2 regions of the Bradyrhizobium sp. LA6.8 genome follow, and region 2 is predicted to be linked to the other one. Evidence: riboswitches for the same ligand, from Rfam matches in the RefSeq annotation. Region 2 holds a riboswitch; the other holds the start of a gene.

Region 1 (5,646 bases), 160 kb from region 2:
CTCCGCGTAGAACGGCGTCTGGTTGAGTACGATCGCGCCGGTCTCCCCGGCCTTGAGGCTCGGGGTTTCCTGGCCGTCCTTCACCAGCGCGGAGACCACGCCTTCGGCGCTCTCGGTCTCATAGCCCAGAAATTCGGTGGCCCCGAGCTTCTCGCGCAGCGGGAACCAGATCGCTTCGGAAGCTGCCTCGCCAGAACCCTTCCAGGATTCGCGCGCCTTGGCCTTCTGGCGCTCCATCGCGTCGGTAAACGAAGCTTGATCCACGCCGATGCCGCGCGACTTCAGCGCGTCCTGCGTCAGATCCAGCGGGAAGCCGTAGGTGTCGTACAGGGTGAAGGCGACGTCGCCGTCGAACATGTCGCCCTTTTTCAGCGACGCGCTCTTCTCGTCGAGGATGGCAAGGCCGCGCACCAGCGTCTTGCGGAAGCGGGTCTCTTCCAGCCGCAGCGTTTCCTCGATCAGGTTTTCCGCGCGCATCAGGTCGGGATAGGCCTGGCCCATCTCGCGGACCAGCGCCCAGACCAGGCGATGCATCAGCGGCTCTTTCGCGCCGAGCAGCTGCGCATGGCGCATCGCGCGGCGCATGATCCGGCGCAGCACATAGCCGCGACCCTCGTTCGAGGGCAGCACGCCGTCGGAGACGAGGAAGGCCGAGGAGCGCAGATGGTCGGCAATGACGCGGAACGAGGCGACGGTCTGCTCGTTCGGCCCGCTGCCGAGCGCGGACGCGGTCGCGTCGATCAGATGGCGGAACAGGTCGGTCTCGAACACGCTGTCGACGCCTTGCATGATGCAGGCCATGCGCTCGAGCCCCATGCCGGTGTCGATTGAGGGACGCGGCAGATCCACGCGCTCCTCCTTCGTCACCTGCTCGTACTGCATGAACACCAGGTTCCAGAATTCGAGGAAGCGGTCGCCGTCCTCTTCCGGCGAGCCCGGAGGTCCGCCCCAGATGTGATCGCCGCGATCGATGAAGATTTCCGAGCACGGCCCGCACGGCCCGGTGTCGCCCATCGCCCAGAAATTGTCCGAGGTCGGGATGCGGATGATGCGGTCGTCGGAGAAGCCCGCGATCTTCTTCCACAGCCCGGCCGCCTCGTCGTCGGTGTGGTAGACGGTGACGAGCAGCTTGTCCTTCTTCAGCCCGAACTCCCGCGTGATCAGGGTCCAGGCCAGCTCGATCGCGCGCTCCTTGAAATAGTCGCCGAACGAAAAATTGCCGAGCATCTCAAAGAAGGTGAGATGGCGCGCGGTGTAGCCGACATTGTCGAGGTCGTTGTGCTTGCCGCCGGCGCGCACGCATTTCTGCGACGTGGTGGCGCGCTGGTACGGCCGCTTCTCGACGCCGGTGAAGACGTTCTTGAACTGCACCATGCCGGCATTGGTGAACATCAACGTCGGATCGTTGCGCGGCACCAATGGCGAGGACGACACGATCTCGTGGCCGTTCTCGGCAAAGAAGTTCAGAAAGGTCGACCTGATCTCGTTGACGCCGCTCATGTTCATCCAATCGGGTGTGCTTGGACCCGCGATACGCCATCCAAACCGGGCATTTGGGCTGATATCTGCGGGTCAAAGCGCTTTTAGACAAGGCCAGCTGCGCTGTCCAGAAACTGTGCAAGGAGATCAGTGAGTTGCCGCAGGCGCGCAATCCCGTTTGCAATCCCGTTGAAAGCCGCCAGGTGCGCGTTGACAGGCTTGGCCGGCCTGTGGTCTGTACCCATCTGTATCGTACGGCCACGTCGGGAGAGACCGGCTTTGGTGCCGGCGCCGAAGGAGCAACCGCCCCGGAAACTCTCAGGCAAAAGGACCGCGTGGCTTTGACGACATCTGGAAAGAGGCGCCGACGGGCATAAAACCCGGACTGCGTCCGCCGACGGGATAATACTCTCAGGCACAGCGACAGATGGGGCTTCGACTGGTTGCTACCGGGGAATCGTCCCCGGGGAACCGCCGAGGGCCCCGTGATGCTTGCGCGCGACGACCAAGATTCCCTCAAACGTACGCCCCTTCACGGGCTTCATGTCTCCCTCGGCGGCAAGATGGTGCCGTTCGCGGGCTATGACATGCCGGTGCAGTACCCTGCGGGCGTCTTGAAAGAGCACCTCCATACCCGCAGCCAGGCCGGCCTGTTCGACGTCTCCCATATGGGCCAGCTCGCGCTTCGGCCGAAGTCGGGCAAGGTCGAGGACGCTGCCCGCGCGCTGGAACGGCTGGTGCCGCAGGATATCGTGGCGATTGCCCCGGGACGGCAGCGCTATGCCCAGTTCACCAATCCGGACGGCGGCATTCTCGACGATCTGATGGTCGCCAATTTCGGCGATCACCTGTTCCTGGTCGTCAACGCGGCCTGCAAGGAAGCGGACGAGGCGCATCTGCGCGCGCATCTCGCGGACGACTGCATCATCGATTCGCTTCAAGACCGTGCGCTGATCGCGCTGCAGGGCCCGAAGGCGGAAGCGGTGCTGGCGAAATTGTGTGCAGAGGCCCCCGCCATGAAGTTCATGGACGCCGGCCCGCACAAGGTCGCCGGTCTCGACTGCTTCGTCTCGCGCTCCGGCTACACCGGCGAGGACGGGTTCGAGATTTCGGTCCCCGCGGCCGATGCCGAGCGCCTGGCAAAAACGCTGCTGGACAATCCCGACGTGATGCCGATCGGCTTAGGGGCCCGGGACAGCCTGCGGCTGGAAGCCGGGCTCTGCCTCTACGGCCACGACATCGACACCGCGACCACGCCGGTCGAGGCTGCGCTGGAATGGTCGGTGCAGAAGAGCCGCCGCAGCGGCGGCGCCCGCGCCGGTGGTTTTCCCGGCGCTGATGCGATCCTCGGCCATTTCGACAACGGCGCGAGCCGCCGCCGGGTCGGCCTGCGCACGGATGGCCGCGCGCCGGTGCGCGAGGGCGCGCTGCTGTTTGCGGATGACGCCGGCGGCGAGCCGATCGGAAAGGTCACCTCGGGCGGTTTCGGCCCGAGCCTGAACGCGCCGGTCGCGATGGGCTATGTGCCCACGGCATCGAGCGCGCTCGATACAAAACTCTTCGCCGAAGTGCGCGGCCAGCGCCTGCCGCTCACCGTCGCCGCCATGCCTTTCGTGAAAAACACCTACAAACGCTGAGGACTGAGAAAATGACCACGACGCTGTACACCTCCGACCACGAATGGCTGGCCATCGACGGCGACGTCGCCACCGTCGGCATCACCGACTACGCGCAGTCCCAGCTCGGCGACGTCGTGTTCGTCGAGCTGCCCAAAGCCGGCCGTGCCCTGAAGAAGGCGGAAGCCGCCGCCGTCGTGGAATCGGTGAAGGCCGCCTCCGACGTCTACGCGCCTGTTACGGGCGAAGTGCTCGAGACCAACGACGCGCTCGCCGCCGAGCCGGCACTGGTGAACTCGGACGCGCAAGGCAAGGCGTGGTTCTTCAAGATCAAAATTGCCGACAAGAGCGAGCTCGGCGGCCTCATGGATGAAGCCGCCTACAAGGCACATACGGCGTGAGATGAAGCGAACTCTGACCTCATATTCGGTGTCATCACCCGCCTTGTGCGCACTGCGCACTGGGGCGGGTGATCCAGTACGCCGCGGCTTCTCGGCTCAAGCCGTGACGCCTGCGTTTACTGGATGCCCCGCCTTCGCGGGGCATGACGGCGACAGCGAAATCTAAAGCGAGGACCCATGATGACCGCGCACCGCAAATCCAACGGCGATACCGCCGCCACCTTCGTTCGCCGCCACATCGGCCCGTCGGCACGCGACGTCACCGCAATGCTGGAGGCCGTCGGCGCCAAGAGCGTCGACGCCCTGATGGCGGAGACGCTGCCGGCCTCGATCCGGCAGACCGCCCCGCTCGATCTCGGCAAGCCCTTGAGCGAGACCGAGGCGATCGCACACATGGCCGAGCTCGCGCGCGAGAACCAGGTCTTCACCTCGCTGATCGGCCAAGGCTATTCCGGCACGGTTTTGCCCGCGGTGATCCAGCGCAACATTCTGGAGAATCCCGCCTGGTACACGGCCTACACGCCCTACCAGCCCGAGATCAGCCAGGGCCGGCTGGAGGCGCTGCTCAACTTCCAGACCATGATCTGCGACCTCACCGGGCTCGACGTCGCCAACGCCTCGCTGCTCGACGAGGCGACCGCCGCGGCCGAAGCCATGGCGCTCGCCGAGCGCCACTCGCGGGTCGAAGCAAAAGCCTTCTTCGTCGACAAGGACGTGCATCCGCAGACGCTGGCGGTGATGCGCACCCGCGCCGAGCCGCTGGGCTGGACCCTGATCGTCGGCGATCCCCTCGCCGATCTCGACAAATCAGACGTGCTCGGCGCGCTGCTGCAATATCCGGGCTCCTCGGGCGCCGTGCGCGACCTCAGGCCCGCGATCGCGACGTTGAAGGCCAAGGGCGCACTCGCGATCGTTGCCGCCGATCTCTTGGCCCTGACGCTGCTCGCCTCGCCCGGCGAGCTCGGCGCGGACATCGCGATCGGCTCGGCGCAGCGTTTTGGCGTGCCGATGGGCTATGGCGGGCCGCACGCGGCCTATATGGCGGTGCGCGATGCGCTGAAGCGCTCGCTGCCCGGCCGCATCGTCGGCCTCTCCGTGGACTCGCGCGGGATGCCGGCCTATCGCCTCGCGCTGCAGACCCGCGAGCAGCACATTCGCCGCGAGAAGGCGACCTCCAACATCTGCACCGCGCAGGTGCTGCTCGCCGTGATCGCCTCGATGTACGCGGTCTATCACGGCCCCGAGGGGCTTGCGCAGATCGCGCGCAACGTGCATCGCCGCGCCGCCGTGCTTGCCGCCGGCCTACGCAAGCTCGGCTTCGCGCCGCAGTCCGAAAGCTTCTTCGACACGCTCAGCGTGGACGCCGGTGCCAAGCGCGCCGAGATCGTCGCGCGCGCTACCGCCGAGAAGATCAACCTCGGCGTTGGCGAAACCGCGCTCCGCATCGCGCTCGACGAGACCACGACCCCGGCGACCGTCGAGGCGGTCTGGCGCGCGTTCGGCGGCACCCTTGTTTACGCCGAAATCGACGCCACCACGCGCGAGGCGCTGCCGGAGTCGCTGAAGCGCACCACCGCCTTCCTCACCCATCCCGTGTTCCACGCGCATCGCTCGGAGACCGAGATGCTGCGCTACATGCGCAAGCTCAGCGATCGCGACCTCGCGCTCGACCGCGCCATGATCCCGCTCGGCTCCTGCACCATGAAGCTGAACGCGACCACCGAGATGATGCCGCTGACCTGGCCGGAGTTCGGGTCCTTGCATCCGTTCGCGCCGCGCGAGCAGGCCAAGGGCTATCACGCGCTGTTCGCGCGGCTGGAGAAATGGCTGTGCGACATCACCGGCTATGACGCGATCTCGCTGCAGCCGAATTCGGGCGCGCAAGGAGAGTATGCCGGACTGCTCGCGGTCCGCGGCTATCATGCCGCGCGCGGCGAGACGCACCGAAAAATCTGCCTGATCCCCTCCTCCGCCCACGGCACCAATCCGGCTTCGGCCGCGATGGTCGGCATGGACGTGGTGGTGGTCGCCTGCGAGAAGAACGGCGACGTCGACGTCAATGACCTCCGCGCCAAGGCGGAAAAGCATTCGAAGGATCTCGCCGCGGTCATGATCACCTATCCCTCGACGCATGGCGTGTTCGAGGAGCA
Region 2 (5,646 bases):
GTATCAGGGTGCAGGCCGCTGCCGGCATAGGCGACGGCCAGATAGATCGTCCAGAGCGCGACGAAGCACACAATGAGAAGCGGAACGGCCCAACCCGTCTCGACGCCGTCGAGCCAGCGCAGGAAAGGCCGCCGCCATCGCGCCGGCGCGCGATCGGACCGCTCGGCCATCGCCCGAAACGTAAAATCAATCGACACGGGACTCAAATGCAGGAAGGAAGTGATGTGCGAACTGCGCATATCTATTTCAAGTCAGAAACAAATAGCAATGATTGGACACTGGAAGAGTTAAAAGCTGACGCGAGGCTGACAAACGAAAACGGCGCCGCTGATGACAGCGACGCCGCGTAACGATCGGACCGAAGGTGCGAGATGCACCTTCCCTTACCCGGACTTGGCCTTACTCGGTCTTGTCGATGTTCCAGAACACCGGCGTCGCCGGGCCATCGAGCACGCCGGTGAGCGACTTCCGCCACGCGCTCGGCGCCAGATACTGGCCGAGCGGCACGTAGATCACCTGGTCATAGGCTTCCTTCTGGATCTCGGTCGCGATCTTCTTCTGATCGTCGAGCGAGGCGGCGCGGACGAAATCGTCCTTGAGCTTCTCGATCTTGGCGTTTTCCGCCCAGCCGAACCAGCCCTTCTTGCCCTGGCCGCCGATCGACAGATTGGCGATCGGGTTGGACACGTCGGCGCTGACCCAGTTGGTGAAGAACATGTTCCAGCCGCCCTCCTTCGGAGGCTTCTGGCTGGCGCGCCGGCTGACCACCGTCTGCCAGTCGGTCGCCTGCGCGTCGACCTTGAAGCCGGCCTCGCGGAGCAACTGCACCGCGACCGTCGGCTGCGCCTTCAGCGTCACGACGTCGCCGGGCACCATGACCACGACGGGCGTGCCGTCATAGCCGGACTCGGCGAGCGCCTTCTTGGCTTCGGCCATGCCGTTGCCCTTGACCAGCGATTCCGAGCCGACGTCGGTCGCGAACGGCGTATCGCAGATGAAGAACGCACCGCAGATCTTGTAGTATTGGGGATTGCCGACGAGCGCGTCGAGCACGTCCTTCTGGTTCATCGCCAGAAGTGCGGCACGGCGGATCTTCGGATTGTCGAAGGGCGGATAGAGGAAGTTCATGCGCCCAAGGGTCTGGTAGCCGAACTTGTTCAGCGTCTCGGTCTTGAGGTCGGCATTGCCTTCAAGGACGGGCAGCAGATCCCACGGCGGCACTTCCATGAAGTCGATGTCGCCCGATTGCAGCGCGTTCACTGCGGTCTGCGCATCCGGCATGGTGATCCATTCGACGCGATCAACCTTGACCACCTTGCCTCCGGCAGTCCAGCTCGACGCCTCCTTGCGCGGCACGTAGTCGGTGTTCTTGACGTACACCGCCTTCACGCCGGGCTGGAATTCACCCTGCACGAACTTGAACGGACCCGAGCCGATCTGCTCGGGGATCTGCTTGTCCGGCGGCGTTTCGGCGAGACGCTTCGGCATCATGAAGGCGACGCGCGAGGACGGCTTGCCGATGGATTCGAGCACGAGGCCGTAGGGCTCCTTCAGCTTCAGCGTGATCGTCTTGGGGTCGGTCGCCTCGATGCTCGCAGTAAACTGCATCATCTGCTGGCCCATGCCGTCGACCGCGGCCCAGCGCTTCAGCGAAGCGGCGCAGTCTTCCGCCGTCACCGGCGTACCGTCGTGCCACTTCAGGCCGTCGCGCAGCGTGAAGGTGTAGGTGAGCTTGTCGTCGGAGATCTTCCAGTCCGCCATCTGCGGCTGGATCTTGAAATTCGAGTCCGTCGCGATCAGCGTGTCGTAGACCATGTAGCCATGGTCACGCGTGATGTAGGCGGTGGTGAAAATCGGATCGATGATGCGCAGATCCGAATGCATCACCGCGGTGATGGTCTTGCTGGCGGCGGCAAGTACCGGCGAGGCCATCGCCGTCGAAAGCGCAACGACCGATAGCGCAAGTGTGGAGGCGAACGCGCGACGCCCCCGGCGCATCAAGCTCAACATAAAAGTTTCTCCTGACGTGAAACTGTTCAAAGGCAGGTTATTGGTTGAGCATTCGGTTCGTTCTTTAGGCGAACTAACCTCATGCGATGCCTTTGTCTTTCGAGACTTGCAGACAGTGTTGAGCGCGTCAATCCGGTTTCGCTGCAGCCCCAAGCGGCGCGCCCACGGGCTCCACAAAGATCGGTTTGGCTCTACAACGCTTTCCGCCAGTCCCGTCCGCGCCAATGCAATGCGCGTTCCATCTTTCGAAGCTTGAGAGACATTAAGATGAATCCAGCCAATCTTCCCTTCGATTCCGAGGCGATGCTTGAGGGCCTGCGCACCTGGGTGGAATGCGAGAGCCCGACCTGGGACGCGGGTGCCGTCAACCGCATGCTCGATATCGCAGCGCGGGATATGGCGATCATGGGTGCGACGATCGAACGCATCGGCGGCCGACAGGGCTTCGGCGGCGTGATCCGCGCGCGCTTTCCGCATCCGAAACAGGGCGAGCCGGGCATCCTGATCGCCGGCCACATGGATACCGTCCACCCGGTCGGCACCATCGAGAAGCTGAAATGGCGGCGCGAGGGCAACAAGTGCTACGGCCCCGGCATCTACGACATGAAGGGCGGCAACTATCTCTCGCTGGAAGCGATCCGGCAGCTGGCACGCGCTTCCTTCACCACGCCGCTGCCGATCACCGTGCTGTTTACGCCCGACGAGGAAGTCGGCACGCCCTCGACGCGAGACCTCATCGAGGCGGAAGCCGCGCGCAACAAATATGTGCTGGTGCCCGAACCGGGCCGCGCCGACAACGGTGTCACCACCGGACGTTACGCCATCGCGCGTTTCAATCTGGAAGCGACGGGCCGGCCGAGCCATGCCGGCGCGACATTGTCGGCCGGACGCTCGGCGATCCGCGAGATGGCGCGGCAGATCCTCGCCATCGACGCGATGACGACGGAGGACTGCACCTTCTCTGTCGGCGTCGTGCACGGCGGACAATGGGTCAATTGCGTTGCCACGACGGCCACCGGCGAGGCGCTGTCCATGGCCAAGCGCCAGGCCGATCTCGACCGCGGCGTCGAGCGGATGCTGGCGCTGTCGGGCACGTCCAATGATGTCACGTTCAAGGTGACGCGCGGCGTCACGCGCCCCGTATGGGAGCCCGATGCCGGCACCATGGCGCTTTATGAAAAGGCGCGCGGCATCGCCAAATCGCTCGGCACTGAGCTGCCGCATGCGAGCTCCGGCGGCGGCTCCGACGGCAACTTTACCGGCGCGATGGGCATCCCGACGCTCGACGGCCTCGGCGTGCGCGGCGGCAACGGCCACACGCTCGAGGAGTTCATCGAGGTCGAGAGCTTGGTTGAACGCGGGCGCCTGATGGCCGGCTTGCTGGCGACGCTCGACTGACGACGCAGCCTTCGCACTGCACAATGCGTTGGCAGTCGCGGTTTAAATTTAGCCTTGTCTAAAAATGAGGCGCATCGTACTGCTCGATTGTCCACGCGACGATGCGGGAGAGATCGCAACGAGAGTTCAGGCTTTCGTTGCGGCGCCGACGGAGCAACCGCCCCGGAAACTCTCAGGCAAAAGGACCGTATCGTCAGGACGATCTGGAGAGAGGCGGCGCGATCTTGGGATCGTGACGTCCACCGAAGGGGATAGTCCGGAGCTGACCTCGCCGAGGTCCGCAACGGATCAAGCTCTCAGGTAACCGTGACAGATGGGGCGCCGCCAACGGCCTTTGGCCGGCGGTTAGCCGACTCTAACTCACGGGAGCCCCGAACCTGCCATGACCCATATCGCCATCATCGGCGCCGGCATCACCGGCGTAACGACCGCCTATGCCCTGCTCGAACGCGGATACAAGGTGACGGTGCTCGACAAGCACCGCTACGCCGCGATGGAGACGTCCTTCGCCAATGGCGGACAGCTCTCCGCCAGCAATGCCGAAGTCTGGAACAGCACCGCCACGATCCTGAAAGGCCTGCGCTGGATGTTCCGGCGCGATGCGCCGCTGCTGATGAACCCGCGGCCGAACTGGCACAAATATTCATGGATGAGCGAGTTCGTCGCCAATATCGGCAACTACCGCGCCAACACGGTCCAGACCACGCGGCTCGCGATCGAAGCCCGCAAGCATCTGTTCGAGATCGCGGAGCGCGAAGGCATCGACTTCGATCTCGAACGCCGCGGCATCCTGCACATCTATCACGACAAGAAGGGTTTTGAATCCGGCCTGCAGGTCAATGCGCTGCTGAAGGAAGGCGGGCTCGATCGCCGCCCGGTGACGCCGGAGGAGATCCGCGCCATCGAGCCGACGCTGCGCAAGGACTATTTTGGCGGCTTCTACACGCCGTCGGATGCGACCGGCGATATCCACAAGTTCACGCGCGGACTTGCGGAAGCCTGCAAGCGGCGCGGCGCGACCTTTATCCACGAAGCCAACATCGATTCCATTGCCCAGGCAGGTGGCGGCTTTGTCATCGGCTGGGCTGATCTTTCGGCCAGTGATGCTGTCGCATCCGCGCGCGGCATGCTGAAGGCTGATGGCGTCGTGGTCTGCGCCGGTGTGGCCAGCCGCCACTTCGCCGCCCTCCTCGACGAGCGCGTCAACGTCTATCCGGTGAAGGGCTATTCGATCACCGTTCAGCTCGACACTGCCGCAAGCCGCAATGCGACGCCGACCGTGAGCCTGCTCGACGAAGCCGCCAAGATCGTCACCAGCCGGCTCGGCGCCGATCGTTTCCGCGTCGCAGGCACCGCCGAATTCAACGACTTCAACCGCGACATCCGCGCCGACCGCGTGCAGCCGCTGGTCGACTGGGTGCGCAGCAACTTCCCCGGCGTCGAAACGTCCAAGGTCGTGCCCTGGGCCGGGCTGCGGCCGATGATGCCGAACATGATGCCCGTGGTGCGCGCAGGACGGATGCCGGGCGTGTTCTTCAACACCGGCCACGGCCATCTCGGCTGGACCTTGTCGGCGGCGACCGCGCAGATGATTGCCGGGACCATCGACGGCTGGCGCGGGCTCAACGCACCGCCGACCGCACCCTCACTCAGGGTTGAGCGCGAGTTCCGCCATGCATCCTGAGTGGCCGATATCGGAGGCTCGGCGGCCTCTTGCGACCGCCCTGCCCTTGGCACACAATTTGCCCCGAAAGGTCGGCTTCTCCGGCCGGCTTTCCAGCCCGAGTGACAGGCGTGCATGATAGACAGAACCGATTCCACGGGGGCCTCTCGGCCCCACAAGTTCCGCAGCCGGAGATAGGTGCATGCTAGGTTATCTCATTCGCCGCGTTCTGGCCGCGGTGCCCGTGATGGGCGTCGTCGCGCTGTTCGTCTTCCTGCTGCTGCGGCTGACGCCGGGCGATCCCGCCGCCATTCTCGCCGGCGACAACGCGACGCCGGAACGGCTGGAACGCATCCGCGACTCGCTCGGCCTCAACGAGCCGCTGATCGTGCAATTCATCACCTGGGTGAACAAGCTGCTGCACGGCGATCTCGGGACGTCGCTGATCTCCAACCTGCCAGTCATGAAGATGATCAGCCAGCGCGTCGAACCGTCGATCTCGATCGCGCTCTCGACAATCATTCTCGCCGTCATCGTCGCCGTGCCCCTGGGCGTCATCGCGGCGTGGAAGCACG

Evidence for each region. A riboswitch is a leader RNA that binds a small molecule or an ion and turns the genes downstream of it on or off. The one in region 2 is predicted to bind glycine.
Region 1: another riboswitch for glycine. It lies ahead of gcvT (glycine cleavage system aminomethyltransferase GcvT); the one in region 2 lies ahead of ABIA90_RS29010 (D-amino acid dehydrogenase).

What each region holds. Positions count from the first base shown of each region.
Region 1 covers NZ_JBEPQQ010000006.1:371,509-377,154, reverse strand. The annotation lists gene alaS (alanine--tRNA ligase) at 1-1,500, opposite strand, end outside; glycine riboswitch at 1,734-1,822, shown strand; gene gcvT (glycine cleavage system aminomethyltransferase GcvT) at 1,968-3,116, shown strand; gene gcvH (glycine cleavage system protein GcvH) at 3,128-3,496, shown strand; gene gcvP (aminomethyl-transferring glycine dehydrogenase) at 3,677-5,646, shown strand, end outside.
Region 2 covers NZ_JBEPQQ010000006.1:528,261-533,906, reverse strand. The annotation lists gene ABIA90_RS29025 (glycosyltransferase family 39 protein) at 1-170, opposite strand, end outside; gene ABIA90_RS29020 (ABC transporter substrate-binding protein) at 400-2,010, opposite strand; gene ABIA90_RS29015 (M20/M25/M40 family metallo-hydrolase) at 2,278-3,408, shown strand; glycine riboswitch at 3,503-3,606, shown strand; glycine riboswitch at 3,610-3,723, shown strand; gene ABIA90_RS29010 (D-amino acid dehydrogenase) at 3,791-5,092, shown strand; gene ABIA90_RS29005 (ABC transporter permease) at 5,274-5,646, shown strand, end outside.